DNA from 3 places in the Lactococcus sp. bn62 genome. Region 1 is predicted to be linked to each of the others. Evidence: predicted binding sites of a transcription regulator. Region 1 holds the regulator's gene; each other region holds the start of a gene.
The links. Region 1 encodes NrdR, which represses ribonucleotide reductase genes. Its sites were predicted from a motif close to ACACNATATATNGTGT; they were not measured.
Positions count from the first base shown of each region.

Region 1 (10,481 bases):
CTCGAAAATGACGGTAACTGATGCGAGTATTGCGCTAGCTGGGATTGAGCTGGATACGAAGCATTTCACCAAAGCAACAACTTCCCGTACGTTTGAAGTGGCTGCTTATCTTCGCTCGCAAGGTGCTGACAATAACCTGATTAAAGGAATATTGGCCACTAAGTTTGAAAAATATAAAAAAATTAATGAAATTATTCTTAACTCTGAATATGTTGCGCCAGGAGTTGTGGTTGCCTTAGGTAAACCTGACCAAAAATATGATAATGTTGCGACTGCCAAAGCCGCAGACACTTTGCTTGATATGGCAGATGTTCAAGCGGCATTCTCGATTACAAATCACCAAAATGGTTATATTTCTATCTCGGCGCGTTCATTCAAAGATTATAACGTCCAAACGATTATGGAAGCCATGGGAGGGGGCGGACACTTTAATGCCGCTGCCACACAAATTTACGAACGAAATATCGATGAAGTCAAACATGATCTCATCGCATTAATTAAGGAAAGAGAGAACGAACAATGAAAGTAGTATTTTTAGCAGATGTAAAAGGACAAGGAAAAAAAGGCGAAATCAAAGAAGTACCCACAGGTTATGCAAATAACTTTCTCCTTAAGAAAAATTTAGCAAAAGTTGCAACAAGTGCTGCTGTGGCAGAACTTCAAGGTAAAACAAAAGCTAAAGAAAAAGAAGAAGCTGAGGAGCTCGCAGCAGCTAAAGCATTGAAAGAACGTCTTGAGCAAGATGATGTAATGGTTGAAATCAAGATGAAAGTGGGAACAACAGGTCACACCTTCGGTGCCGTGGATAAAGCAGATATCGCGAAAGCACTTCAAAGTCAATTGGATGTCAAAGTGGACAAACGTAAAATTCAATTGATCAATAAGATTCAAGCGCTTGGAATTAAAGATGTTCCAATCAAATTGCACCGTGATGTTACTGCTACAGTCAAGGTCAAAGTAAGCGAGAGATAACATGCCTGATATTGATATTATCAAAGCACCACCACAAGATTTAGCCGCCGAACAAGCCGTTTTGGGGGCTATTTTCCTTGATAGTGACCGCTTGATTGAAGTAAAAGAATTTCTTTCTACGGATGACTTTTACAAAAACGCACACAAAATTATTTTCCGTGCTATGGAGCACTTGTCGGACAATCGTGAAGCGATTGATGTGTTAACTGTCCGCTCGCTTTTGGAAAACCAAAATGACTTAGAGACTATCGGGGGCATCGCTTATATTGCTGAGCTTGCCACTGCAACCCCAACGGCAGCTAATGCTTCTTATTATGCGAAAATCGTTGCCGAAAAATCTTTGCTCCGTCAGCTGATTAATAAGTTAACACAGAGTGTAGAAAAAGCTTACAGTCAGGAAGATCCCGCCGAGGATGTTCTTGCAGAAGCTGAAAAGTCATTGATTGATGTGCAACAAGGACGTAATACATCAAGCTTTCGTCGGATTTCAGACGTCTTGTCAATGAATCTCGACGATCTGGAAGAACGAGCTAAACAAAAATCAACGATTACCGGCATCGCGACTGGCTATCCGGCCTTGGATGCTATGACAACAGGTCTCCATGAGGAGGAACTTATTATTCTTGCTGCACGTCCAGCCGTGGGTAAGACAGCCTTTGCTTTAAATATTGCGCAGAATATTGGGACCAAACAAGATAAAACTGTCGCTATCTTTTCATTGGAAATGGGTGCGGAAAGCCTTGTTAACCGGATGCTTGCAGCGGAAGGAACAATTGAATCCCATAACTTACGTACTGGTCAGCTTAATGACGAAGAGTGGAACCAATATTTTATTGCTATGGGGACACTTTCGAAAGCAAGTATCTACATTGATGATACTCCAGGGATTAAGATTACAGAGATACGGGCACGTTCTCGTAAACTCGCACAGGAAACAGGCAATCTTGGTCTTATCGTGATTGACTATTTGCAGTTGATTTCGGGCACAGGACGAGAAAACCGCCAACAAGAAGTCTCCGAAATTTCACGTCAGTTGAAGATCCTGGCTAAAGAGTTAAAGGTTCCTGTCATTGCTTTGAGTCAGCTTTCACGTGGAGTAGAACAACGTCAGGATAAACGACCTGTCTTGTCAGACATTCGTGAATCTGGGTCAATCGAGCAAGATGCGGATATTGTCGCCTTCCTTTATCGGGATGATTATTATGACCGTGCCGGGGCTGACGATGATGATGAGGGCTTTAACGATGTCCCAGAAGTAGACAATAAAGTAGAAGTTATTATTGAAAAAAACCGTTCAGGAAGTCGGGGAACTGTCGAGTTACTCTTCCTGAAAGAATACAACAAATTTGCTAGTATTGATAACAGATATGAAGACTAGCATTTCTAGGGGTATTCGTGTTATAATGGATAAGATTTAAAATTTATAATGGTAAGCTAGGCGGAAAACGCCTGTCTTTGCATTTCTAGAGAAAAATTGGAGAGTAAAATGGATAACCAAAATCAAAGCCAAGAAGTAGGAAAAATTGTAGATATCAGAAAACAAGTTGAAGAACATGTTGGTCAAACCATTGAAATTACATCACAATTTGGACGTAAACGTGAAAATCGTCATAAAGTCAACTTGATTGAGACTTATGCCACACACTTTGTAATTGAAAATATTCCAGCACGTGGCCCAAAAACAACAGAGTCTTATCAATATGCTGACATTTTGACTCAAACAATTTTGATTCACTATCCAAATAAATAATTTGTTTATTGATGTAATCTATTTGTGAAGTTTTCTATAGCACGATTTGATGCGTAAAACTCTAGACAAAAGCTTCTGGGTGGCGTTGCTGTTCGTGGCACGAATCTTCACTGGAAAAACTTTTCAAAGCAAAAAAATATAAAAAATCCAAAGAAAGGAGTAAATATGACATCTTCAAGCCTATCAATGATGCCTGTCAAAGGTGGTTCAGGGAATGCTTTTGTTGGCGAAAGCGACAATAAGCGTGTTTTCATTAAAAAAAATTGTAGCCCCTTTTTGACAAGTGTGTATCTTGAAGGTATTACGCCACAAGTCTTATGGACGAAGCGTACAGCAGAAGGTGACATGTTAGCTGCTCAACCTTGGATTAATGGCCATACGTTGAAACCTTATGAAATGAATGATTCCCGTATTGGCGAAATTTTGCGGCATTTGCATCAAAGCGAAAAGCTTATTGAAGCCTGTAAAAAGTTAGATAACGAAGTCATGCTTCCAGCTGATCTTTTGAAACAAGTACTGAGTAAAAGTTCAATCTTTGAAACCAATGGCTTTCTCTCAAATGTCGTTGTGGAACTCTCAGAAAATCTTCCGGAGTTAAAAGAGGAGGAGATTACAGTTGTTCATGGTGATGTGAATCATAAAAACTGGTTGGTTGATGACGAAAGTGACAAAGTCTATCTCGTCGATTGGGATACGGTCCTTTTAAGCAGTCCTTTAGTGGATATAGCACATGTTCTAACACACTATATAAAACCAGAAAACTGGGAAGAGTGGCTCCATCAAGCAGGCTATAAAACAGCTAAAAATAAAAATATAGAACATGAATTAATCTGGTATGGAAAACTTTCTTTTCTACGTCAGATTTCAGAATATATGGCAAGAGAGCAGATTAAGGAAACAGAACAAGAAATTGCGCGTTTTCAGAATTTTTGCCGTTTATTTTAAAACTTAGAAAATAAAAATAGGAGGCTTGCCTTCTTATTTTTTCAATAAATAGGAGAAAAAATGCGCGTAAGAAATCGTAAAGGCGCTGCGGAACACTTAGAAAGTAACGCACATGTAGTTGTTGAAAATCCAGCAGACTTTAAAGGACGTTGGGCAGAGCGTTTTGGAAATGATCATCCCATACATATTGAAGTGGGTTGTGGAAAAGGCGGCTTTATCACAGGTATGGCTGCTCAAAACCCAGAGATTAATTATATTGCGATTGATATGCAACTATCCGTTTTATCTCACGCTTTAGACAAAGCTTTGGAAGCAAATCTACCTAATGTGCAAATGATGCTGGTTGATGGCGCAGCTTTAACAGAATATTTCGAGGATGCTGAAGTTTCACGTGTTTATCTGAACTTTAGCGATCCGTGGCCAAAAACCCGTCATGAAAAACGCCGTTTAACTTATAAGTCATTCTTAGAAACTTATGAACAAATCTTGCCACCAGAAGGCCAAGTCCACTTTAAAACAGATAACCGCGGTCTATTTGAATATTCATTGGCAAGCATGAGTCAATATGGTATGATTTTAGAAAAAGTCTGGTTAGACTTGCACGCAGATGAAGAATTTGCCAAAGTCAATGTAATGACAGAGTATGAAGCAAAATTCTCAAGCAAGGGGCAAGTGATTTACCGTTTAGAAGCAAAATTCCCAAAGAGAGGTTAAGCTATGAGATGCCCAAAATGTCAATCTGAATCGTCACGCGTAGTAGATTCACGTCAAGCTGATAATATGATTCGCCGTCGCCGTGAATGTGAAAATTGTGGAAATCGTTTCACGACTTTTGAACGGATTGAAGAAATGCCACTTTTGGTCATAAAACGTGACGAAACCCGTGAAGTTTTCAATCGTGATAAAATTATCACAGGAATAGTGCGCAGTGCTCGTAAGCGACCGGTGACGAGTGAATCCATTGAAAAATTGGTTGATCGTGTCGAACAAAGAGTACGCCGCTTAGAGAAAAATGAAGTACGTACCGAAGTTATTGGCGAATTTGTTATGGAAGAATTAATGGATTTGGATGATATTACCTATGTTCGTTTTGCAAGTGTGTACCGTTCCTTCAAAGATGTGAGTGAAATCGAAGATTTGCTTAAAAAGATAACGAAAAAAGACTAACGGTTCTAAAAAAAAAAGAGAAATAAAAGGATGAACTATGAGACCAGGCGATTCATTTTCTATTCTAAATCGAGGAAAAATCAGCTTTGATGCCGATACTTTTTCGCTACTTTATTTGCCTATTATTGGGCGAGATGCTTTTGGACTTTATCAACTCTTGCGCGTTTTTTCGACGGGCAAGATTTCTCATTTTTTAGAGTATCTTGATTTTGGACTCCATCCTTTTATTGAAGCTTTAGAAAAACTTTCAGGGATTGGGCTCGTGCGGGTATTTGACCAACAACCGGGTTATCTTATGGAGATAAAAAGTCCTTTAACTTTTGAAGAATTTTTAGCAGACGAATTTTATAAGCAGTTATTGGTTTCACGCATTGGTGAAAATAAAGTTAAAGCTTTGGCAAAAAAACATGAACCTGATGCTTTAGAAATTACGAAAAAGTTCCATGAAGTTTATTCTGTTAAGTTTGAGCCGACACATACAGTCGTTCAAACAGAAAAATTTGATTTGAACTCTTTTAAGAGTATTATGGAAAACCAGCATCTGACTTTTGCAAATGAAAATCAGGATATCTTGACCCTGTATGGCTTGGCTGAAAAGTTTGATCTCAACTGGTATGAATTATTTAAAGCAGCCGAACAAACTGCCAATGCTGACAAGACTTTGAATACAGCCAACTTAACAAGAATGCTTGCCGGCAAATCTGAGCCTTTGCCTGCCTTATCGGAATTTCCTAAAGGCTTTCAGGATTTGATTGTCATCAGTAAAGAAGTGTCCCCGCGTGATTTTTTAAACAAGCTTAAACAACAAGCTGGTGGTTTTGCTTCGCAAGAAGAACTTAAGATTTTGAATAATTTAGACAAGCAAAATATTACAGATCAAGTACAAAATATTTTGATACACTATGTCTTGATTCAACAAGGGAATGCGAGTCTCAATGCTCGATTTGTTAATACTCTGGCAAATGATTGGCTGCGCCATAAAGTATATAATGCTGAAACAGCAGTAAAAAGAATACTGGAACGTCAGCAGCAAGCGGAACAAAAGCAAAAAAGCAATAAAAATTCTAAAAACTCAGGCAAGCTGGTCAAAAAAGCACCACAATGGTCCAATGCCAGCTACGTAAATACGACCAGTGCAGAAGATATTGCCAAGTTCGAGCAATATAAAGCTTCCCGTCGTAAGGACAAGAAGGAGAATTGAGCATGGAATCAATTGGAGAACTTTTGAGTAAGCGCCCAGATGTACGTGGAAATTTTGACAAGCTCGTCGCTGAAGTGATGAAAAATGAACAAGTTCAAGCTTTTATTTCTGAAAATCAAATGACTGAAGATGAAGTACAGCGGAGCTATTCAAAGTTTTATGAATTTGTTAAAGAGCGAAAAAAATTCGAAGAACATGAAAAAAGAGCAGCTGATGGCTATGAGCCTGTCTTGATTATGAACCATGGTTACGCAGATGTTTCTTATCAAACGACAGCAGAATTAGCCCGCCGTCAAGAAGTGAGCAATCAATTGCGTCGTGTTCAAATCATTGGTTTACCTAAAGAAATGAAGCACATTGATTTTTATGCGGATGTCTTCACAGACAATCAAAATCAATTTGACTTGTTCCGGAAAGTAGAAAACTTTATCGACAACTTTCCTCAAGAAAAAGGGCTTTATATTTATGGCGATTTTGGCGTAGGAAAATCCTTTATTATGGCCGCTATGGCAAATGAGCTTTCAAAAAAAGGCGTTTCCACTACTTTATTACACTATCCCACCTTTATTTCTGACCTCGATTTTGACAATGCCAAACATTGGGTCAATGAAATTAAAAAAGTTGAAGTATTGGTCTTAGACGATATTGGTGCCGAACTCAATAATGCTTGGGTGCGTGACAGCATTCTTCAAGTTATTTTACAGCATCGTATGCAAGAAAATCTTCCGACATTTTTCACCTCAAACTTGAATATGATAGAGCTTGAGCTACATTTGGCGGAAACTAAAAAAGCGGATGAAATCTGGCCAGCAAAACGCGTGATGGAGCGTGTGAAGTATTTAGCGTCTGAAGTTCGTTTAGAAGGAGTAAATCGTCGACATGAATGAGACAATTGATCTGATGATGCAACACAGTTCTGTACGTAATTTTACGGATGAAAAAATACCAGAACATGTATTAAAAACGATTATTGATGCGGGACGGGCAGCACCAAACTGGAAAAATTTCCAATCTTATTCGGTGGTTCTTGTGCAATCCCAAGAACAAAAAGATGCAATTTTTGCCCAACAGCCCCAAAAAGCCATTAAAAATTGTGCTGCTTTTTTGGTTTTTGTGGGAGACCTTAACCGAGCCAAAACAGCAGTCGAAATGAACGGTGGTGAGTTTCAACCAGAAGGTGTAGAATCGCTCCTTATTACTTCAGTTGATGCGGCAGTAGCCGGTCAAAATACATTGCTTGCTGCTCAATCTCTTGGCTATGGTGGTGTAATGGTGGGCTTGATTCGTGATCAAGCACGAGAAATTTCTGAGATATTAAGTTTGCCTGATTATACTTATCCGATTTTTGCTGTGGCTCTTGGCAAGCCTGCACGTGTAAATCCAGTAAAACCGAGATTACCTTATGAAGCTGTTGTATTTCCTGAGAAGTATATTCCACAAGATGAAGAAGTGCTGCGCCTCTATGATAAAGTTCAAGAGGATTATGCTGGATCACGGCGTCTAAATTCCACTTGGTCGAGTAGAATGGTTGAGCAATGGGGACAACCGGAACTCAAAGCTTCAACAGAGAATCTTAAAGAAAAAGGACTTTTATGAAGAAAATTCTTTCACCCAAGCTTCCTGCGGCGTTAGAAGTTGTCGATTTTACTACCCTTGAAGACAACGAAGCCTACCAAGTAGAGTTGAAAAATCAAGAAATCTATTTAGAGTATCGCCAACTTTTCAGTGGCTGTCGTCTACAAAATATCAATTTTGAGTTAGAGGTAACTGCTGATTTAGAGTTTACAGATTGTATTTTTGAAAAGTGTGATTTTTCTAACCTTGTCTTTTCTAAATTTGGTTTTTACCGTTGCATTTTTAAAGATTGTAAATTGCTCGGTACCGAATTCACCAATGCCTTTTTGCAGGATGTCCAGTTTCAGGATTGTTTGCTTAATTACGTTAATTTTTCAAGTGCTCGTTTGAAAAATGTGCTTTTTGCAGACAATATGATGAAAGAAAGTCTTTTTATTGCCAGTCAATTCAAGCATGTGCGTTTTGAAGGGAACGACTTGGAGCTTACGAATTTCTGGGAAACTTCCTTATCAGGGATTGATTTTTCAAGTAACACTTTTGAGCGCCTCGATGTGAGTCCCGAGCTGGCTAAAAACATTAAAGTCAACTTAAGTCAAGCAGCGTTTTTTGCTGCTTTACATGGGATTGAAATTGTCTAAGTCTTGGGAGATTCAAGACTTTTTATTTTAAAAGAGTTTATCAAAATTGATCGTTTAATTTAAAAATCGCTTTAAACCGAAGCGGTTTTTAAATTAAAAAAATTTTTTAAGAAGAGTCCAATCACAAAAGAAAACGTTTTCTTGTTTTGGACCGAACAGCTTAATTTCGAAGCAAAAATTAGGCTATAATTTAATTGTGAGGAAAAAAGATGCTTAGTTATAACTTAGATATCCTACTGTTTTCAGAAAGACGTTTTTGGAAACTTGATAAAATCCTTGAGGTTACTGGACTTAAAAGTCAGGAATTTCAGAGACAACTCGTCGAATTAAATCGAACATTGCAAGATAAATCTCAAAGACCACTAGAATTTACCAATAATGTGTTAGCAATTCCTGAAAAACCAGAAAATTTCGAAGAAATTCGCTTTAATATCGCAGAATATGGACGAACATTGAGTGAAGAAAAACGTCAATACCTGATTTATTTACTTTGCTTTTCTAAACGTTCAGCATTAGCCATTAGTGATTTCCAGTCGCTTTTAAATGTGAGTCGCAATACCGTCTTGTCTGATATCAAAAAGTTGCGTCAGCAGCTGGATAGCGAAAACATACGTCTAGAATACTCACGGAGGTTAGGCTTTTACCTTGAAGGTGCATCGAAAGAATTACGTAAGACGAGCTGGCGTTTTTTACAAGAACTTCATGAAGAGAGTGATTATTATGTTTTGTCGAAGCATCTCAATCATAAAAATCCACTCTTTATTTACCAAGTAGGACAGCAAATCAGTCGATTAATTGCTGAATTATGTATTCAGGTTATCCATAGTCGGTATATTCCGATGTTGATATACCTTGCCTTACTTCAATCACATCTTGGAGAAACAAATATATTCCAGGAAGATGTACTGGAAGTTGAAGCATTGTTAATTGGCATGAGTGATGGTAGCTTTGAAAGGTCTGGTTTTGATTTTCTTTATCGTATTGGCTTTGAGATTATGGAAAATGTAATGAAACTTGCAGCAGTTCAGTTTGAAGATTTTACAAAAACCTTTGCTGCCTTACGTGCCCATCTGGTCCCTGCCTATTTTCGTTTGAAATATCACTTCGAAATAGAGAATGTTCTTTTGGACAAAATAAAAACAGATTATTCCTCTCTGTTTGAGTTAATGGGCCTTGCTTTAGCGCCATTACGCGAAGCTTGTGGTGAAATTTCCGAAGCAGAACGCGCCTACTTTGTCATTCTCTTTGGTGGAGAAATTTATAAGAAAAAGTATACACAAAGTTTTCGCGCGATTGTCTTATGTGTAAATGGTATAAGTTCGAGTTTAATCATGCGTAAACGATTGGAAAATATGTTTCCAAGCATGACTTTTATTCTGAGTACAGCTGTCTCTGATTTGGACAATATTCCTGCTTTTTCTTATGATATTATTTTTTCGACAGTACCTGTAATGACTGATAAAAAGCTCTATGTTATGTCAGCTATCCCAGACAGTGAAGAAGAGACAAGACTTTACAATCGTATTGCACAAGATTTTGATTTGCCTGGTTTTTATAAACCAGATGCTAAAGCCATCTTACGTGCTATTGAACCTTATGTCGACATTAAAAGTAATGCGACCAAGAAGCAATTGACGCGGGTTATTGACCGCAAGCTTAACAATAAAAAGACAGAAAGTGAGGCATTAGGTGTAATGCTTTCAGATTTATTAACTAAAGAAAAAATTTGTTTTACAGATGAAAAACTTGACTGGAAAAGTGCAATTGAGCTTGCAGCACAGCCTTTACTGAATCAAGGTGAAATCGAGCCCACGTATATTTCCGCTATCATTAACCGTGTAGAGGAGTTCGGCCCTTATATTGATTTAGGAATGGGTATTGCTCTTCCTCATGCACGTCCTGAAGATGGGGTGAAAAAACTTGGGATGTCATTTCTTAGATGTGAACAACCGGTATATCTTCAAGATGATCCCAAACACGAGATAAAAATCTTCATTGTCCTCGCAGCAATTGATAATGAAACGCATCTTCGCGCATTATCCACACTAACACAAATATTATCAAATAAAGATGAACTCAATAAAATGCTGACTGTAGAAACAGTAGCAGAACTAGAACAAATTTTTGCAGAAAAAGAAGGAGAATAATATGAAAATCGCATGTGTATGTCAATCAGGATTAGGAACAAGCTTTATGGTACAAATGAATCTTCAAGCCCTTTTACAAGAAATGG
Region 1 is NZ_CP120417.1:1,492,450-1,502,930, reverse strand. Features, by position in the region: gene P3G65_RS07735 (DHH family phosphoesterase) at 1-523, shown strand, start outside; gene rplI (50S ribosomal protein L9) at 520-972, shown strand; gene dnaB (replicative DNA helicase) at 974-2,350, shown strand; gene P3G65_RS07720 (Veg family protein) at 2,459-2,722, shown strand; gene P3G65_RS07715 (phosphotransferase family protein) at 2,888-3,667, shown strand; gene trmB (tRNA (guanosine(46)-N7)-methyltransferase TrmB) at 3,728-4,381, shown strand; gene nrdR (transcriptional regulator NrdR) at 4,385-4,834, shown strand; gene P3G65_RS07700 (DnaD domain protein) at 4,872-6,035, shown strand; gene dnaI (primosomal protein DnaI) at 6,038-6,922, shown strand; gene P3G65_RS07690 (nitroreductase family protein) at 6,915-7,631, shown strand; gene P3G65_RS07685 (pentapeptide repeat-containing protein) at 7,628-8,248, shown strand; gene P3G65_RS07680 (PTS sugar transporter subunit IIA) at 8,458-10,395, shown strand; gene P3G65_RS07675 (PTS sugar transporter subunit IIB) at 10,397-10,481, shown strand, end outside.

Region 2 (10,481 bases), 280 kb from region 1:
TTTTATTTTTCATAAAAAATTTTTTCTTATCCTATAAAAAATGTGTGCCCTTTATTATAACATTTTCTTACTCCCTATTCCTTTTCATACCCTTAATTATAGGCTTTCAACTCAGCATAACTCTTCTTTACGATAAAAAAGAAAAAAGAGAGAAAATCAATACCTCTCTTTTTGTTATTTGTTCGCCCCGAAATGAATAAAAAATAAATAATAACTATATATATTTGCCGGTATAAGGTATAGTTTGAGCTTCCATAAAATCATATGTTTCTACTTGCTCAGCTTCGGTAAAGAAGGCGGTATTTCGCTCTGTGAGCATAATATTTCCCGGTACATCTTCCTCAAAACGTACTAAGAAAGTCGGTTTGCCTTTCGCAATCGCATAGCCTAATTCCCATGCAGTGCCCGAATCAGTATCCTGGCCATCATAATCCAAGATGGCAACAATCACATCAGCAGCTTCAACTTCTTTAACATCGTTTTCCATCGTAGCTTTTGCCCACACTGGTGTAAATGGCTCAATATCCTCTGCTAATCCTTCTGGACGTTGGCAACGCATCGGACTAAAATAAGACGCTACTGTTTCATTACTTGCAAGTGCTGCTTCTAATTTTTTCACTTTTTGAATTTGACTCTCGCTGAAAAAGGGTGCTGCAAGATATACTTTTACTGCCTGTTCAAATGGCTTGTTCATAATTTAAATCTCCTAATAACTCCATTGCTTGTTCGGTTGTTTCAACAAGATGAACGGCTTCTAAAACTTCTAAAGATAACATTTCTTCTTGGGTTTGTTGTTGAATCATATTAAATAAAGGAAGATAAAAGTCTTTATCAATGAAAATAACTGGGCGAATTGCTGTTTGCCCAATACTCATTTCTGTCAAGAGTTGAAAAACTTCTTCCATTGTCCCAAATCCTCCAGGCAAAATAATAAATGCTTCGCCCAGATCAATCAACTTGCGCTTGCGTTCATCCATATTTTTGGCCAGATAGAGCTCTGTTGCATTTTGGCGAGGTGGTTCTAAAGGCAAAACCCCATCCGGGTAAACAGCAATAACTTGTCCTTTATTCTCTAGCACCGCATCTGATACAGCACCCATACATCCTTCTTGGGAACCTCCATAAACTAAGGTATGTCCACAACGCGTTATCGCTTCACCGAGTTTCTTGCTACGTAATAAATGTGTCGGATTTTTCCCATCACGAGCCGATAAGAAAACAGTCAGATTCATTTGTTGTTCTCCTTCTCAATTTCTGCGAGTTTATCTTTAATTTGTTCAAGGACAAACAATTTTGCTTCTTCATCCTCAACAAAATCATACTTATCGCCGTCAATCTGAATTTTAGGACAAATATCAAAATCCTCAAACCATTTTTCGTAACGCTTGTTTAACTCTTGATAATAGCCATACAATGAACTATCGTATTCCAATTGTTCAAATTCGCGTCCTCTTTTTTGGATACGTTCCAACATTTTTTCAAAAGATACACTTACATGAATCAATAAATCAGGGCGCTTTTTAAAAGTTAGCGTATTGATTTCCTCTAACATATTTTCCAGTAAAGCATCATAAACCTCTACTTCAATCTCTGTTGCTCGTCCCAAATCTGCATTCAGGTGAAAAAGCAAACTGTCCTCATAAATTGAACGATCAAGCACGTTATTGTTATGCGAAAGTGCTCTTTTAATCGAGTCAAATCTCTTATTTAAAAAATAGATTTGCAACAAGAAGGCATATTTTTGTGGATCTTGATAAAAGAGAGGCAAAACCTCATTATCATCTACACTCTCATAGAACGCCTCTGTTCCCAGCTCTTCTGCTAACATCTCTGTAAGTGAACTTTTGCCAGCTCCAATTGTTCCAGCTAATACTAACACTGCCATTTTTTCCTTCCTAACTTTTTGTATTCTTACTCCCAGAATACTATTTGAAAAGGTTCATTGAGCTCATGAACACACTTTTTTTGTTCAAAATCGCCCCAACGCACAAACACAACATGTAGTGGTTAAAGGCATTTTTAATTATAACACAACACAACATATAGTGCTAACTTTAAAAATGTAAGCAATGAAAACCTGATAAAATTCAGACAATGTTCCACAAAAAAAACGACAAGTAGCTTGTCATTTTTATACAAAACTTTGGGGTTCACTATCGATAAGAACTCTAACATCTTTATTTTCACGTTTTTGTGTTAAATCAAGGACCTGATTTAAGACTTCTTCCAGTTGCTCCTCAAAACGATACTTCACCAGTATCTGATAATGATAAAGATTATGTGTTCGTGCAATAGGTTTTGGAGTTGGTCCTAATATTTTAGCCTTCTCTGATAAACTGGCCTTAATTATGCTTGCTATCTCATAAGCTTTTTTTGCAACTGTATCCTCATCCTTATGACTAACTAAGATCTGAACCGTAAAATAATAGGGCGGATAAGAAAGTTGTTGCCGGTAATACATCTCTTGACGGTAGAAGGCTTCATAATCTTGATCAGCAACAAGTTTAACCGCATAGTGACCTGGATTAAATGTTTGGATGATAACTTCACCTTTTTTATCCGCACGCCCAGCACGTCCTGCAACTTGCATGAGCAGCTGAAAACTGCGCTCACTTGCTCGAAAATCGGGGAGATTTAAACCAGTGTCCGCATTAATCACACCGACCAGTGTCACATTAGGAAAATCCAGTCCCTTCGCAATCATTTGTGTTCCTAAAAGTACATCTGCCTCATGATGACCAAATTTCTTTAAAATTTTCTCATGGGCATTTTTTGTTTTTGTTGTATCAACATCCATACGTAAAATGCGGATTTCTGGTAGAAGTTTTTCTAATTCTTCTTGAACCTTCTGCGTACCTGAGCCATAATACCGTATTTTTCGACTTTGACAGCTCGGACATGTTTGTGGAATCCCCTCTTGATGACCACAATAATGGCAATTCAAAGTTTTTGTATCCATATGAAGGGTCAAAGAAATATCACAGTTCGGGCATTCAACAACAAAACCACAATCTCTACACATCACAAAAGAACTATAACCCCGACGGTTAAGCATCAAGATTACTTGTTCATTTCGCTCAATTTTTTCGCGAATTTTTTGTAGTAAAATATCTGAGAAATTGGCCGACTTGTCACTAAGGTTATTACGCATATCTACGATTTGAACTTCAGGTAGGAAAGCTTGGTCATTAGCTCGATGTGTGAGTGTCAATAAATGATAAACATTTCGCTGAGCACGTGCTCGGCTTTCGAGACTAGGGGTCGCTGAACCGAGAACTAACCGTGCATGATGATATTGTGCACGTAATAAGGCAATATCTCTGGCATGGTAACGTGGGCTCGAATCTTGCTTGTAGCTTGTTTCATGCTCCTCATCAATAATAATAACCCCAATATTTTCTAAAGGTGCGAAGATAGCGGAACGCGCCCCCACAACAACCTGAGCTCGTCCTTCCTTTATCTTACGCCATTCGTCATATTTTTCACCGTCCGAAAGTCCCGAATGCATAATCGCAACTTTTTCCCCAAAGCGCGCAATAAAACGATTAGACATTTGTGGTGTTAGAGAAATCTCAGGCACCAGCATAATTGCAGTTTGTCCCTTTTCCAAAAAATGTTCAATAACCTGTAAATAAATTTCTGTCTTTCCTGATCCTGTAATTCCTTCCAGTAAAAAGGGCTTTTCTGCAGAAGAAACAATTGCCTCAAAGGCAAGTTGCTGCTCATGATTCAAAACTTTTGCTTTATCAGGAACGACAGCTTCAAAAACAGCCGCTGTTCTTGAAATCTCTTTTTCAGTCACTTCAACAAGTTCATTTTCTATAAAATACTTGATGATAGCCGAAGAAAATGGTAAGTCTTTTTGACGCACACTTGCTTCTTGGTTTAAAAGATAATCTTTCAATTCTGCTCTTTTTTTGGCCGCTTTGCCAATCTCAAAGGTAGCCAATTTAGCATTAGCCTTTAAATACTTTTCTGTTTTCTTATTTTCTTTTGACTTTGCAGAGTAGTTAACGGATAACTTTCCTGACTTGACATCTTTTAATGCTCGGACTTTTTGACTTTCACTAAGCGCGCTCCATTTGGTTTGAATGCCTTCTTGATTAGTCAAAATCTTATCATAGCTTGAATTCAATAAATTAGGCAACATGGCTTTAAGGCAAGAAATTTTGTAAGAAAAGACAGTATGGCGCATTTCATCTGCCAAGCGGAGTTGTTCCTTTGTCAAAACAGGCTCTAAGTCGAGCAGCTCCGCTATTTCTTTGAGTCCCTCTTCTTCCTCATCTACACTTTCAATAATAATTCCTTGAACCAGCCGATTGCCTTTACCAAAGGGAACATGAACGCGCATTCCTGGCTCAATCAACTCTTGCAATTCTGTAGGAATAGCATAGGAGAACGGTTTGTCTATCTGCATCAGAGGAACATCTACAATAATTCGTGCTGTTTTTTTGAACATTTTTCTCCTCTGCTTACTTCTTCTGTATCTAAATATAGTAATTTAATTATAGCAAAAAGAGCTAACCGAATGTCAACTCTGAATTTGGGATAAAGAAAAACTTCCAAAGATTTTCTATATAAAATAAATCTTTGAAAGCTGGTACTATTTCTTATTCAGCTGCAGCTGCAGCTGCTTTAGCTGCACGATTACCTTTTTGTTTTGCTTCTTCTTCGGCTTCTTCTTTCGCGATTTGTTCGCGGATAAGTTTTTCAGCCATTTTTTGTTGAAGACGTTCTAATTCACGTTTTTCTTTCAATGTTTCACGTTTAGCATCTGGCGAAGGGTGAATCGTTACTGTTCCTGCCGCGATTTCTTCCAAGGCTTGTAATGTACGTTTAACAGATTTAAATTCCATTGTAGGACGTTCGCCATCACGCAATTCATGAGCACGTTTGGCTTCCAAAACAACGAGTGAATATTTTGAATCCACGTGTTGGAGTAATTTGTCAATTGAAGGTTCTAACATCATATCAGTTTCCTCTTTTCTTTTCTGTACGCTGTTTCATTGGATCTCAGTCACCAATGGGTTCTTCTTACTTTAAAACAACCTAAGCGTCTTTCAGCTAAAATCTCAAGCCTCTTGTTTTTAATTTTTACCGTCTTCGTCTAACTTCTCAATCATATGTGCATAACGCTCCATTACACGATCGACACGATAATGTTCTGCCTCAATAATCTTGATGACACGTTCTGCAGCAAGTTCAACCTTATCATTGACAACAGCATAGTCGTATTCACTCATCAAGCGAATTTCTTCTTTTGCTTTCATCATCCGGTTATTGATTACTTCTGCACTATCAGTACCACGGCCAACAAGTCGACCACGTAGCTCCTCCAAATCCGGGGGCGTCAAGAAGACAAATACACCATCTGGTACTTTCTCCTTAACTTGCAAGGCTCCTTGCACTTCGATTTCAAGAAATACATCCTTACCTTCATCTAAAGTTTGATTGACATAGGTTAAAGGTGTACCGTAGTAATTGCCGACATATTCAGCATACTCTAACATCTCACCTTTACGTATCATTTCTTCAAACTCTTCACGTGTGCGGAAATAATAATCTTTTCCATCTACTTCACCAGGGCGTTGTGCACGTGTTGTCATTGATACAGAGTAATCAAAGTTATTTTCATTTTCAAAAATTTTCGCACGGACAGTACCTTTTCCTACTCCCGAAGGACCAGAAAAGACAATTAATAAACCACGTTCGGGCATCTTTTTAACCTCACTTATTGTTTACAATCTATTCTAGCAAAGTTGGGCTTATATATCCACTTTGCGTAACACAAAGTAACTTTAATTAATTTAAACGTAACATAACTTTTTTATTCTTCTTCAAAATAAAAAAGTACTGCTGGGAGTACTTTTTATTTTGCATAGTCAATAGCCCGTGTTTCACGAATAACTGTAACTTTAATATTTCCTGGATAATCCATCTCGTCTTCAATACGATTTTTCACATCTCGTGCAAGAATTACGATTTGATCATCTGTAAGCTTTTCTGGCTTAACCATGACACGAACTTCACGTCCTGCCTGTAATGCAAAGGCACTTTCAACACCGTCAAAGCTTGTTGAGATATTTTCCAAATCACGCAGACGTTTAATATAATTTTCAATCGACTCACGACGTGCCCCAGGACGTGCTGCACTTAAAGCATCAGCTGCAGCAACCAAAGTAGCAATATTACTGTTTGGTTCTGTATCTCCATGGTGACTCGCAATAGTATTAATAACGACTGGATTTTCCTTGTACTTACGTGCAAGTTCTGTACCAATCTCGACGTGGCTACCTTCAACTTCATGATCCAGAGCTTTACCGATATCATGTAAGAAGCCGGCACGTTTTGCAAGACTCACATTTTCGCCCATCTCTCCAGCAAGGTTTCCAGCAACATTTGCCACCTCAACTGAATGGTCAAGAACATTTTGACCATAAGAAGTACGGAAATGCAAGCGACCCATGATTTTCATTAAATCTGGATGGAGGTTATGTGCTCCCACTTCAAAGGCAGCTTGTTCGCCATACTCGCGCATCTTGTGATCCAATGCTTTGCGATTTTTCTCAACAAGTTCCTCAATACGTGCAGGGTGAATACGACCATCTTGAACCAGTTGCTCCAAGGTCATTCGTGCAATCTCACGTCTAATCGGATCAAAGCCAGATAATACAACAGCTTCTGGAGTATCATCAATAATTACGTCAATACCCGTCAAGGCTTCAAAGGTGCGGATATTCCGACCTTCACGTCCGATAATCCGTCCCTTCATGCCATCATCTGGTAAAGTAACTACTGATACCGTTTGTTCAGCAACCGAATCACTAGAGACACGTTGGATTGCAAGTGAAACAATGTTTTTCGCACGTTTATCAGCTTCAGCATGTGCTTTTTCTTCACTTGAACGTATCAGCTGTGCCATTTCTTTGGTTAAACCATCACGGGTTTCACTAAGAATGATTTCTTTCGCTTCATCTTTTGTTAAAGCAGCGATACGTTCTAATTCTTCTTGTTTCTTTTCTTCAATTTCTAAAAGTTCTTGCTCACGTTTATTGAGTGTATCAGTTTTTTTAGAGAGCGCTTCCTCTTTAGAGTCTAAGCTACGTTCTTTATTTGTAAGTTTATCATCCTTACGGTCTAGAACTTCTTCACGTTGTTTTAGGCGTTGTTCAGTTTCTTTTAACTCCTTACGATCTTGCTTAAATTCATCTTCGATTTCACGGCGTTGCTTTTGTTCTTCTTCGCGAAGATTAAAGCGCGCTTCTTTCTTGAATGCTTCTGCTTCGTCCCTCAGGATTTCCGCTTCTTTTCTTACAAGAGCAGCATCACGCTGTGCATTTGCCGTTATCTCATTTGCCTTGTTTTCTGCCTGCATAAAAAGACTCTCAGCATCTTGCTTGTTTTTCTTAATATTTTGGGCATAAAAAATAAAGGCAATAACCAATACAATCAACAAGACAAGCAGAACGAGTGATATGACGTTCATTTGTCTCCTTTTATTCATACCTGCCTTATCGCGGTTCAATAAGGCAGATAGCTTGATTATAAATCATATGTGTTTGCAGAGAAACACTCCCTATATTTTACCATTTTTTAGGATATGTTTCAATTAAGTATTTTACCGCTTTCAACTTTTTGACATTTTGATTTTAAAAGCATGATATCCTGAAGAGTGAAAGATGAAAGATTATGATTAGTAAAACCAGTAAAGCAACTGCGTAATAACGTCCTTTATAGCATTTTTATAAAATAAAAAAACTGTGCATAATAACACAGTTTTGTTGTTTAAAGCAATTCTTTAAGTGTTTCAACCTTGTCTAAACGTTCCCATGGAAGATCAATGTCTGTACGACCAAAATGACCATAAGCGGCGGTTTGTCCATAAATTGGGCGGAGCAAATCTAGCATTTCGATGATACCAGCCGGACGCAAATCAAAGTTTTCACGGATAGCTGCCAATAAGATGTCGTCAGAAACTTTTCCAGTACCAAAGGTTTCAATATTTACAGAGGTTGGTGTAGCTACACCAATCGCATAAGACAATTGGACTTGAGCTTTATCTGCCAAACCGGCAGCAACAATATTTTTGGCAACATAACGTGCTGCGTATGAAGCTGAACGGTCAACTTTTGTGGCATCTTTACCTGAGAAAGCACCACCACCATGAGGTGCGTACCCACCATAAGTGTCTACGATTATCTTACGGCCAGTCAAACCAGAATCTCCTTGAGGTCCACCAATAACAAAGCGACCTGTTGGATTAATAAAGTATTTTGTTTCATCATCAAGAAGATTTTCCGGAATAACTTCCTTGATTACTTTTTCAATAACATCTCGGCGAATTTCTTCATTAGTAGCTTCAGCTGCGTGTTGTGTTGAAATAACCACTGTATCTACACGCTTAACTTGTCCTGCTTCATCATATTCTACTGTAACTTGTGATTTTGCATCTGGACGAAGGTAGCTGATATCACCTGACTTACGTAAGTCTGCTAATTTTTTCACTAGCTTATGGCTAAGTGAAATCGCAAGTGGCATATATTCTTCTGTTTCGTTGGTTGCATAACCAAACATCATCCCTTGGTCACCAGCACCGATAAGATCAAGTGGATCAATGATTTTTCCATCTTTACCACGAACTTCTTCTGCTTCGTTTACCCCTTGGGCAATATCTGGTGACTGCTCTACAAGTGAAACATGGACACCGACTGATTTATAGTCAAATCCATTTTCACTGTCTGTATAGCCAATATTTTTGATTGTCTCACGAACCACTCCAGCAATATCAACATAAGCTGATGTTGATATCTCCCCAAATACATTAACTGTACCTGTGTAAACTACTGTTTCACAGGCTACGTGTGCATCTGGGTCTTGTGCCACAATGGCATCAAGGATAGCATCCGAGATTTGGTCAGCAACCTTATCTGGATGTCCTTCTGAAACTGATTCTGATGTGAATAGACGTTTTTCTGACATTCTTTATTTCCCCTACTTCTTAAGTATTTTTCGGTTACAGGCTTAATGGTAGTGATTGCTCACTTGGAGAGTTCTCTCCCGCCATCGGAAATTGTAACTCCTTTATTTTAGCACAAAAAGAGAATTTTTGATATACTTTGCCTAAATGAAAAATCCTTTAGATAAAAAAATTATTTTAGATGCTAATCCTTGGTTAAACGACGTTAAAATCCTTGATGAATCCATCTCAACACAGTTGGATGCTAAAGCTGATGGTCAAGCCAACACTTTATATATGTCTGAAAAACAAACAGGTATTTATGGCCGTTTTGGGCGGGAATACTATGCCAGTCCTGAAGGAGGTATCTATATGACACTCCTCTTAAAGCCTGTCGGATCTTTGGGAACTCTGCCTAATTACACACTGCTTGCCGCTGCAGCTGTCGTTTCAGCAATTGAAACACTGACCACAAAGAAAGTAGATATTAAATGGGTCAACGATATTTATCTCAATCATAAAAAAATTGTAGGGATTCTCGCAGAGGCCCAAGTCCAACCAGATACGAGTTTGCAGATCGCCTTAGGCATCGGAATAAATTTTCATATTTCAACATTTCCTGAAGCAATCGCTCACAAAGCTGGCTCATTATTTACAGAAACTCCTACAATAACACGCTCTGAGCTTGTTGCCAAAATCTGGTCAGAATTTCATCAGCTCTCTAAAAGAGACTTCTTTGAAATTTATAAAACTCATTCCTTCATTCTTGGGAAAACAGTAGAATTTGAGGAAAATAAAGTCTTATATAGAGGTACCGCAGTAGACTTAACACCATCTGGTCAACTCATTGTTCACCTTGAAGATGGTCAGATAAAAACTCTCTCAAGCGGTGAAATCTCGCTAAAAAACTGGACGTGATGGACGTCCAGTTTTAATTTTTTCATTTATATTATTAGGAGTTTAGGAAATTCGGAATTATTATTTTTTAAAAATCTGACCAGTCATCTTTTTTCTCATCTTCAACTGGTTCAGCCTCTTTCATCTTACGGCCAGATGAGTGAGATGAAGATTTGCTTTGCCAACGGTCCGCATAGCTTGACCAGTTTTCTTCATTTGTTCTGCGGTAGTTTTGTCTCCCAGCATTACTTCCAGCACTTGGAATAATCCAACTGGCAATAAAGTATACAGGAATAAGACTTCCCCAACTTCCGAAAGCTAAGAGGACATACAAGATCCGTACAAAAGTAATGATATCAGGGCTCCAACCAAAGTATTCACAGATACCTGCAATCGTACCCGTCAACATTCGATTGTTTGGTGATTTTGTTAATTGTTTTTGAGACATTTTCTTTCCTTTCTAGAAGCTGTCCTTCGAATGATTAATGAGGGCTAGGTATTAGCCAACTCGCTACGATATATACAAGTGCAAGTGTTCCAAAACTTCCTAAAGCGAAGAACACATACAAAATACGCATTAGTGTAATTATATCACGACTTAAGCCAAAATACTCGCCTACGCCAGCTA
Region 2 is NZ_CP120417.1:1,774,099-1,784,579, forward strand. Features, by position in the region: gene P3G65_RS09280 (nucleoside 2-deoxyribosyltransferase) at 215-694, opposite strand; gene P3G65_RS09285 (TIGR00730 family Rossman fold protein) at 678-1,232, opposite strand; gene P3G65_RS09290 (deoxynucleoside kinase) at 1,229-1,885, opposite strand; gene P3G65_RS09295 (primosomal protein N') at 2,132-4,459, opposite strand; gene rpoZ (DNA-directed RNA polymerase subunit omega) at 4,611-4,970, opposite strand; gene gmk (guanylate kinase) at 5,088-5,717, opposite strand; gene rny (ribonuclease Y) at 5,870-7,486, opposite strand; gene metK (methionine adenosyltransferase) at 7,786-8,979, opposite strand; gene P3G65_RS09320 (biotin--[acetyl-CoA-carboxylase] ligase) at 9,125-9,874, shown strand; gene P3G65_RS09325 (PspC domain-containing protein) at 9,942-10,301, opposite strand; gene P3G65_RS09330 (PspC domain-containing protein) at 10,336-10,481, opposite strand, start outside.
Region 2: P3G65_RS09290 (deoxynucleoside kinase) is a predicted target of NrdR. The motif match lies at 1,992-2,007, and genes of this name have one in related genera.

Region 3 (10,481 bases), 450 kb from region 1:
ATTACAACGAAGCTTTGGGCTGTTGGTACAACAGAAGATGCCCGAGCAGCACTAGATGAAAGCTTGGAAAAACTAGGTTTAGACTACGTGGACCTTTATCTTATTCACTGGCCAAATCCAAAAGCATTTCGACCAAACTTTGCCGAGCGCAATGCTGCGGTTTGGAAAGCAATGGAAGAAGGCGTATGGGACAAAAAAGTTCGAGCTATCGGGGTGTCTAACTTCCATCCACGTCACTTAGAACCTTTACTGGAAGTTGCTGAAATTAAACCTGTTGTCAACCAAATTATGGTTAATCCTTCGGATCAGCAAGAAGAGGTTGTAGCTTTCAATAAAGCACACGATATTTTGACAGAAGCTTATAGCCCACTTGGCACAGGTAAAATCTTTGCGGTTACTGAATTGACGGATATTGCAGATAAATATGGTAAAACAGTTGCCCAAGTCGTTTTACGTTGGAGTTTACACAAAGGCTATCTTCCTTTACCTAAGTCTGTGACGGCAAGCCGTATTAAAGAAAATGCGGATATTTTTGATTTTGATTTGACCGAAGAAGATATCGCCTTTATTGACAGTCTTCATGGGAAAGCAGGTCTGGCACGCAATCCAGACGAAGTGGACCACTAAAATAAATTTAAGGACATTCAAATTGTAAGATTTGAGTGTCTTTTTTTATAATTGACAGAATATAGACAGGAAGAATAATAAAACGTTAAAAAAGTGTTTTATTTCACAATTATAATTGCTAAATGGATATGAAAGTGCTATCATTTAATTGATAAAGAATTCACAAAGGAGAAACAAAATGAAAATTGGTGTAATTAAAGACCCAAAACAAGGTGAAGCGCGTGTAGGGATGACTCCAGAAAACGTAAAAATTCTCGTTGAAGCAGGTAATGAAGTACTTGTCGATAGTAATGCTGGTGCAGGTTGTGGTTTTACAAATGACCTTTATGAAGCGGCTGGGGGACAAATCGTTGATACAGAAACTGCTTGGGAAGCAGAGTTGATTGTTAAAGTCAAAGAACCAATGGAATCTGAATATAAATACTTCAAACCAGGCCAAATTATTTGGGGATTCTTACACTTGGCAGCCAATAAAGCTTGTGTGGAAAAAATGATGGAAGTCGGAGTAACAGCTATTTCCGGTGAAAATATCTCAATCAATGGTGTGCTTGAGTTGCTTAAACCAATGTCAGCTATTGCGGGACGTCGTGCAGTTAATATTGGGCAATATTATCTTGAAAAACAACATGAAGGGGAAGGAATTCTTCTTCCTGGTATTGAAGGTATCGAGGCTGGTACAGTTGTTATCTTCGGTGGAGGTAATGCTGCAGAAAATGCTGCCGATATGGCTGTTGCTTTGGGATGTAAGGTTATTATCATTGAACTTGGTGATGCGCGTATCGCCCAACTTAAAGAACGCTATGCAGGAAAAACAGTTGAAATCGTTAAATCAACAACAGAAGCATTGGAAGAAAATATTAAACTTGCAGATGTCTTTATCTCAACAATCTTAATCCCTGGCGCTAAACCACCAAAATTAGTCAAAGAATATATGGTTAAATCTATGAAACCAGGTTCTGTTATCGTGGACATCGCTATTGACCAAGGAGGAACTGTTGAAACAATCGATCATGCAACAAACCATGCGGATCCAGTCTTCATCAAACACGGCATAATTCATTACGCTGTGCCAAATATGCCAGGAGCAACACCTCGTACAGCGACAATTGCTTTGGCTCAGGGCAATATCTCTTTCCTTAAGGATATTTCAGTCAAAGGCTTAGATGAGGCGCTGAAATCAAAAGAACTCTTATCTGGGTTGAGTGTTTATAAAGGAAAAGTTGTTTCTAAAGCACTTGCTGATTCAATTGATGTCACTTATACGGAACTCTAAAAAGAAATCTAAGGAAAAAGAATTATGCCAAATTTAGCAAATCTGCCAATTACAATTAAAGATATTAAAAAAGCTCAAAACACTGTTAAACAATATGCACGTGAAACACCCTTGATTCAGTCAATGTTTTTGACTGCTAAAACAGGTGGCGAAGTTTACTTGAAACTTGAAAATATGCAATTAACAGGCTCATTCAAGTTCCGTGGCGCTTTCAATAAGATTGCTCAATTATCTCAAGAAGAGAAAGATCGTGGAGTAATTGCGTGTTCAGCAGGGAATCATGCTCAAGGTGTGGCTTTAACTTCCAAACTTCTCGGTATCAAGAGTATCATTGTTATGCCAAAAGGTGCACCTCAAGCTAAGGTTGATGCCACACGTGGCTATGGTGCAGAAGTAATGCTTGAAGGTGAACAGTTTGATGACTCAAAGGCCTTTTGTGAAGCTTACGCTAAGGAAAATAATATTACGTATATTCCTCCATATGATGATGCAGAAGTAATGGCTGGACAAGGAACAATCGGTCTAGAAATCTTAGATCATCTGTGGGATGTTGACACAGTATTGGTGCCAGTAGGCGGTGGTGGTTTGATTTCAGGTGTTGCGGTTGCCTTGAAATCTTTTAACCCTAATATCCAAGTTATTGGTGTGCAAGCTGAAAATTGCCATGGTATGACTGCATCTTTTAGAGAACGTAAGAAAGTGCACCATGATGAAGCACCAACGATTGCAGATGGCTGTCATGTGGCTTATCCAGGTGAATTGACTTTTGAAGTAGTCAATCAAATCGTTGATAATATGGTTCTTGTAACGGAAGCAGAAATCGAATTAGCCATTAAAGATTTGATTCAACGTACGAAAATTGTGGTGGAAGGTGCTGGCGCTCTTGCAACAGCAGCTATTCTTTCAGGTAAAGTTGATGATTATGTGAAAGGCAAAAAAGTTGTTTCTATCGTTTCAGGAGGGAATGTTGACTTGGCCCGTATTGAAGATGTTGTGGATCATTTTCTCATTGCCAATGACAATGATCAATAATTCTTAAAACAAAAGGACTTTGAATTTCAAAGTCTTTTTTTGTATAGTTCAGTCTTTTTTTAATCGTGAGATAATTTACTCTGATATCACGAAATTCACAAAGACATGTAATTTAAATTAAAATTTAATCAAAGTGCAAAAAATTCTTGCATGAGTAAAAAAAAAGTGTTAAACTTACTGTAAACGGTTACAAAAAGTGTAACTAAAAATTGAAAGAAGGTTATAGAATGACTTCAAAAGTTTTAACACAGTTCCTCGAAAATGGGCTTGGAGCCCTTAAACAAAAGGGTTTGCTCAACACAATTGACGTTTTAGATAGCGCTAATGGTCCTGAGATTACAGTTGCGGGCAACAAGATGATTAACCTTGCTTCAAATAACTATTTGGGATTTGCGACACGTCCTGAATTAATTCAAGCAACAAAAGATGCAACAGATAAATATGGAGCTGGTGCTGGTGCAGTACGTACTATCAACGGCACTTTAGATATACACATTGAATTGGAAAAAACAATCGCTGAATTTAAAGGCACAGAAGCCGCGATTGCGTTTCAATCAGGTTTCAATTGTAATATGGGAGCGATTAGCGCCGTAATGAAAAAAGGTGATGCGATTCTTTCAGATGAACTAAATCATGCCTCAATTATTGACGGATGTCGTCTTTCAGGTGCTAAAATTATCCGTGTTAAGCATCAAGATATGGCTGACCTTGAAGCAAAAGCAAAAGAAGCGACTGAGTCTGGTGAATACAATAAAGTAATGTACATCACAGACGGTGTGTTCTCAATGGATGGGGACGTTGCTAAATTGCCAGAAATTGTTGAAATCGCTGAAAAATATGATTTGATTACTTATGTTGATGATGCGCATGGTTCTGGTGTTATGGGCGGCGGAGCCGGTACAGTAAAACATTTTGGCTTGCAAGATAAGATTGACTTCCAAATCGGTACTCTTTCAAAAGCGATTGGTGTAGTAGGTGGCTATGTAGCGGGCTCAAAACTTTTGGTTGACTGGCTTAAATCACAAGGACGTCCTTTCCTTTTCTCAACTTCATTGACACCGGGTGCAGCTGCAGCAGCAAAAGAAGCCTTTGTCTTAATGCATGATCATCCAGAATATGTCGAAACACTTTGGGACAACGCAAAATACTTCAAAGAAGAATTACAAAAAGCCGGCTTTGATACAGGTGTATCTGAAACACCAATCACACCAGTGATTCTTGGAGATGAAGCAAAAACACAAGAGTTTTCTAAGAAATTGATTGAAAATGGCGTCTATGTTAAACCTATCGTATTCCCAACTGTACCACTTGGAACAGGACGTGTACGTGCGATGCCTACAGCAGCGCATACGAAAGAAATGTTAGATGAAGCTGTTGCTGTTTTTGCCAAAGTAGGTAAAGAGATCGGCTTGATTTAATTTCTTGGGGCAATAAAAACTTTCTATTACAAGTAAGCATACAACAAATATATTGGAGAAAATATAATGAAAAAAGTACTCATCACAGGCGCACTCGGACAAATCGGATCAGAATTAACAGAACGTCTTCGTAAAGATCTTGGGGTTGATAATGTTATCGCAACAGATGTACGTGAAGTTGAAGGTAATCCAGTTGTGACTGACGGACATTTTGAAATTTTGGACGTCATGGACCGTGACAAAATGATGGCAATTGCTAAAGATAATGGTGTGGATACAATTATCCACTTGGCTTCACTTCTTTCAGCTGTTGCAGAAGCAAAGCCACAATTTGCTTGGAATTTGAATATGGGTGGTTTGGTTAATGCCTTAGAAACAGCGCGTGAACTTAACCTCCAATACTTCTCACCATCATCTATTGCTGCCTTTGGACCAAGCACTCCAATGGACAACACACCTCAAGTAACTATTCAACGTCCGAATACAATGTACGGTGTGACTAAAGTTTCTATGGAATTGCTTTGTGATTACTACTACACTAAATTTGGTGTTGATACACGTGGTGTACGTTTCCCAGGTTTGATTTCTTATAAAACATTGCCTGGTGGAGGAACGACAGACTATGCTGTAGATATTTATTACGAGGCAATTAAAAATGGTCATTACTCAAGCTTTATCGCTGAAGGAACAAAGATGGATATGATGTACATGCCTGATGCTATCGATGCTATTGTTGACTTGATGAATGCCCCTGCAGACAAATTAGTAAACCGTAACGCTTTTAATATTACTGCGATGAGTTTTGAGCCTGAAGAAATTGCTGCGTCAATCAAAAAATTCATGCCAGACTTTACAATGGATTATGATGTAGATCCAGTCCGTCAAGGTATTGCAGACAGCTGGCCAAACTCTATCGATGCAACTTGTGCCAAAGAAGAATGGGGCTTCAATCCTAAATATGATTTAGATGCAATGACGAAAGAAATGCTTGAAAAACTTACAGAAAAATTAAAAGGCTAAAAACTAAGTTCATCCCATCACAAAATCTAAAATTATGTTAAAATAAGAGAGTAATCGGTTACAAGATTACTCTCTAATGCTGATGTTAGGAGTCAGCATTGTTATTATTAATCTTATCAAAAATTTATCTTTGAAAGAGGAGCTCTTATGGAACAAAAAAATGAAATGAAGCGAACGCTTGGTTTCTTCCCTGCCCTTACAACAGTAATGGGTACGGTTATTGGTGCAGGTGTATTCTTCAAGGCTGGACGAGTTGCGGAACTCACAGGCCAACCAGGATTGCACATATTGGTTTGGATACTTGGTGGTATCATTTCAATTTGTGGGGGATTAACTGCTGCAGAACTTGCTGCTGCTATCCCTGAAACAGGTGGGATGATTCGCTATATTCAACGTGGTTTTGGTAAACGTTGGTCATTTCTCTTAGGTTGGGCACAGTCTATTATCTATTTCCCTGCAAATATTGCAGCACTCTCTGTTGTATTTGGTACACAATTTTTAAATTTGTTTGGGATGAATGTGAGCGCAGCTAACACTGCAATAGTCGGTGTAATTGCAGCAATTACAGTTACCTTAATTAACTTCATTAGTTCTAAAGCTGCGGGAGGCCTTCAGTCCGTTACAACAGTGATTAAGTTAATTCCGATTGCCTTGATTGTTGTTGTTGGGTTACTTCGTCCTGGTGGTGTTGATTTCCAATTGCTTCCTATTACAGCAGGAGAAAACTTATCCTTGGCGTCTGCAATTGGTTCAGGTCTTTTAGCAACTATGTTTGCCTATGACGGTTGGATTTATGCTGGTAATATTGCCGGTGAAATGAAAAACCCTGCTAAACATTTGCCTCGTGCGATTATTCTTGGTATTGTTGCTATCATGTTTGTATATGTCTTTATCAATGCAGCTTATATTCGTACTTTAGGTATTCCAACCTTGATGGAAAATGATCCGAATCTCCCTGCTATTGTTGCCAATACAATTTTTGGTGGTATGGGAGGTAAACTTGTCACAATTGGTATCTTAATTTCTGTTTACGGTACAATTAATGGTTATTCAATGACAGGAATGCGTGCATCATACGCTTTGGCAACAGAGAAATCTTTCCCTTTCTGGAGAACGTTTAAAAAGCTTTCAGCGAGCGGCGTGCCCGTAAACTCAGGTATTCTGCAAGTTGCAATTGCAGCAATCATGTTAGTTGTAACAATGCTTTCAAGCGATGCTTTTGACTTCTTAACAAATATGTTGGTCTTTGTAATTTGGATTTTCTACACTATGGTTTTCATAACGGTCTTTATCTTACGTAAGCGCGAACCAGAATTAGTCCGTCCATATAAAGTACCACTTTATCCAGTTATTCCAATTATTGCAATCATTGGTGGTGTCTTCATCTTAGTCATGACCTTGATTAGTTCAGACTATATGAGTAACCAAGTTCCAGCCTTGGTTGGTGTTGTCTTTACTTTAATTGGTCTTCCTGTATACAACCATCTAGACAAGAAGTACCATCGTTAATATAGAAAAAAACTCCGAGTATGGAGTTTTTCTTTTGGAGCTGGAAGGAGAGCTTATTTTTTATCAGCATTTGCTTTTTAAAGTAAATTTGCTATAATTTGCTTATGAAAAAATTACTGGTATTGATTGACTTTCAAAATGATTTTATAGATGGTTCTTTGGGCACAAAAGAAGCGCAAGCCATTGTTCCAAAGGTTATCGAGAAGTTGGTGTCTTACGCTGAAAATGAACGACTTGCTACACAAGATACACACTTTGAAGATTACCTAACAACTCAAGAAGGACAAAACTTGCCAGTAATTCACTGTCAAAAAGGTACTCAGGGTTGGGAAATACGTAAGGAAGCACAAGTTGGCTTTCAACGTGTGTTCGAAAAAAATATCTTTGGTTCAGTAGAGCTTGCAGAATATATCCGCAATGAGAATGTGGAGCAAGTGGAACTCATTGGTATCTGTACGGATATATGTGTGGTTTCAAATGCTTTATTGATTAAGTCATTTGCTCCAGAAGTAAAAATTACTGTTGATGCCTCATGTTGTGCGGGTGTAACTCCAGAAAGTCATCGTGCAGCTTTAGAAACAATGAAATCTTGTCAAATTAATGTGATTAATGACTAAAAAGAGCAAAAATAGCTCTTTTTTTATTTTTTGGCCTCAACACTATATATAGTGTGCTTTCTTTTGTTTTCATAAAAAATGATACTAGATATAGTGGAAAAAGGAAAATTTATTTGATAGAATAGAAGCACAAGGAATTAAAAAATGGGGGAACGAAACAATGAAAATGGTTGAGGAAAGCACTGTTGTAACAGATCGAGAAATCAGTGTGATTAAGCGTGATGGTCGCTCCGTAAAGTTTGACAGCAGCAAAATTTTTGAGGCGTTGCAAAAAGCTGGGGACGAAATAGTACCTCCGGCTTCAGAGGAGCGTATAGCAGAAATCTGCGATCGTGTAGTGCACGAAATATTCACACGTTTTACGGATAATGTTAAGATTTATGAAATTCAAAGTATTGTGGAACATCTGTTGATGGAACTTGGTGAAACAAAGTGGGCGGAAGTTTACACAACTTATCGCACACAACGTGATCTTGAAAGAAGTAAGGCAACAGACATTAACTTTACCATCGAAAAATTGATCAACAAGGACCAAACGGTTGTCAATGAGAATGCCAACAAGGATAGCGATGTTTTCAATACACAGCGTGATTTAACTGCAGGTGCTGTTTCTAAAGCCATTGGTTTAAAGATGCTCCCTCCTCATGTAGCGAATGCCCACCAAAAAGGGGAAATTCATTATCATGACTTAGATTATTCTCCCTTCACAACGATGTCAAATTGTTGTTTGATTGACTTTAAAAATATGTTTGAAAATGGCTTTAAATTAGGGAATGCTCAAGTAGATTCACCTAAGTCCATTCAAACAGCAACTGCTCAAGCTTCACAAATTATTGCAAATGTAGCTAGCTCACAATACGGCGGCTGTTCATTTGACCGTGCTGATGAAATTTTAGCACCTTATGCAAAATTAAACTATGCGAAGCATTTAAAAGATGCGGAAGAGTGGATTGAGCAACCGGAAAAACGTGAAGCCTATGCTCAAGCAAAAACTAAAAAAGATATCTATGATGCGATGCAATCTTTGGAATATGAAATCAATACGCTTTTTACTTCAAATGGGCAAACACCTTTTGTTACAGTTGGTTTTGGTTTAGGAGAAGACTGGTATGCACGTGAAATCCAAAAAGCTATCCTGAAAGTCCGTATCGGAGGTTTAGGAAAAGAGCATCGTACAGCTATTTTCCCTAAATTAATTTTCACCTTGAAGCGTGGTTTGAATCTTGAAGTCGGTACGCCAAACTATGACATTAAAAACTTGGCACTAGAGTGTGCCACAAAGCGTATGTATCCAGATATCTTGTCTTATGACAAGATTGTCGAGTTAACAGGTTCATTTAAAGCAAGTATGGGATGCCGTAGCTTCCTTCATGGTTGGAAAGATGAAAAGGGCAACGAAGTAACTGCGGGCCGTAATAACCTCGGAGTAGTAACGGTAAACCTTCCACGTATTGCACTTGAAGCGGCAGGCGATAAAGAAAAGTTCTGGGAAATTTTTAATGAACGCATTGCCATTGCTAAGGATGCTTTGGTTTTCCGTGTTAACCGTACAAAAGAAGCCCAACCCAAAAATGCCCCTATACTCTTTATGAATGGGGCCTTGGGTCGCTTGAAAGCTGAAGATTCAGTCGATGAGCTTTATAAAAATGAACGTGCAACAGTTTCCCTTGGCTATATCGGCCTTTATGAAGTTGCAACAAGTTTCTATGGACCAACGTGGGAAAATAACAAGGAAGCAAAAGACTTTACTTTGGAAATCGTAAAACGTATGAACCAAGATTGTAAAGACTGGAGTAAAGAAACCGGTTATCATTTCTCTGTTTACTCTACACCAAGTGAAAGTCTGACAGACCGTTTCTGTCGTATGGATAAGGAGAAATTTGGTTCTGTTGCGGATATCACCGATAAAGATTACTATACGAACAGCTTCCATTATGATGTGCGTAAAAATCCAACTCCATTTGAAAAATTGGAATTTGAAAAAGATTATCCCGTTTATGCCAACGGAGGTTTTATCCACTATGCGGAATATCCAATGATTCAACAAAATCCTCGTGCACTTGAAGCCGTTTGGGACTTTGCTTATGATCGTATCGGCTATTTGGGAACAAATGCACCGATTGACCATTGTTATGAGTGTGGTTTCGAAGGAGACTTTACTGCGACTGAGCGTGGCTTTAAATGTCCCCAATGTGACAATGCTAACCCACAAACATGTGATGTGGTAAAACGAACATGTGGGTACCTAGGTAACCCTCAAGCTCGCCCTATGGTTCATGGCCGTCATAAAGAAATATCAGCGCGTGTCAAACATATGAATGGCTCTGTAGGTGTTCTTGAAGATGGCGAGAGCATTGACAGTGAAGCTGTAGATCATGCAAAGAGCAAGTTTGTAAAATAAAGTAAAAAGTGAATCTTAGGATTCATTTTTTTTTATGAAAAGATAAAAAAGCAGGGACAAATTTAAAATTTTAGTGAAAATTCAAGAATAATATTGACAGTGTTTAAGTTTTATTTTATAATTTTAATGCAACCGCTTTTTTACATTTGTAAAAGGCGCGTAAAAAATTACTTTGTCTTGTCCGCAGAGTGATAAAAAATTTTAAGGAGTAATATGGACACTAAAAAAATTAGATGGTTTACCGTCGCATTTATCGCCTTCAACATGGTTTGGGGCATGGGAAATGTGGTCAATAACTTCGCCCAGCAAGGGATCACAGTTGTTACCTCATGGATTTTGATTTTGGCGCTTTACTTTGTACCTTATGCACTTATTGTTGGGCAGTTAGGCTCAACTTTTAAAGACAGTAAAGGAGGCGTAAGTTCGTGGGTTGAACAAACTTCAACAAAACGTCTTGCCTACTATGCAGCCTGGACATATTGGGTTGTGCATATCCCTTATCTGGCCCAAAAACCTCAAGCAATTTTGATTGCCTTTGGTTGGATTGGTCGTGGAGATGGACAGCTTGTAAGTTTGATGTCTGT
Region 3 is NZ_CP120417.1:1,937,919-1,948,399, reverse strand. Features, by position in the region: gene P3G65_RS10125 (aldo/keto reductase) at 1-627, shown strand, start outside; gene P3G65_RS10120 (alanine dehydrogenase) at 806-1,900, shown strand; gene tdcB (bifunctional threonine ammonia-lyase/L-serine ammonia-lyase TdcB) at 1,925-2,932, shown strand; gene P3G65_RS10110 (glycine C-acetyltransferase) at 3,160-4,350, shown strand; gene P3G65_RS10105 (L-threonine 3-dehydrogenase) at 4,417-5,370, shown strand; gene P3G65_RS10100 (APC family permease) at 5,518-6,879, shown strand; gene P3G65_RS10095 (cysteine hydrolase family protein) at 6,984-7,496, shown strand; gene nrdD (anaerobic ribonucleoside-triphosphate reductase) at 7,657-9,897, shown strand; gene P3G65_RS10085 (APC family permease) at 10,111-10,481, shown strand, end outside.
Region 3: nrdD (anaerobic ribonucleoside-triphosphate reductase) is a predicted target of NrdR. The motif match lies at 7,536-7,551, and genes of this name have one in related genera.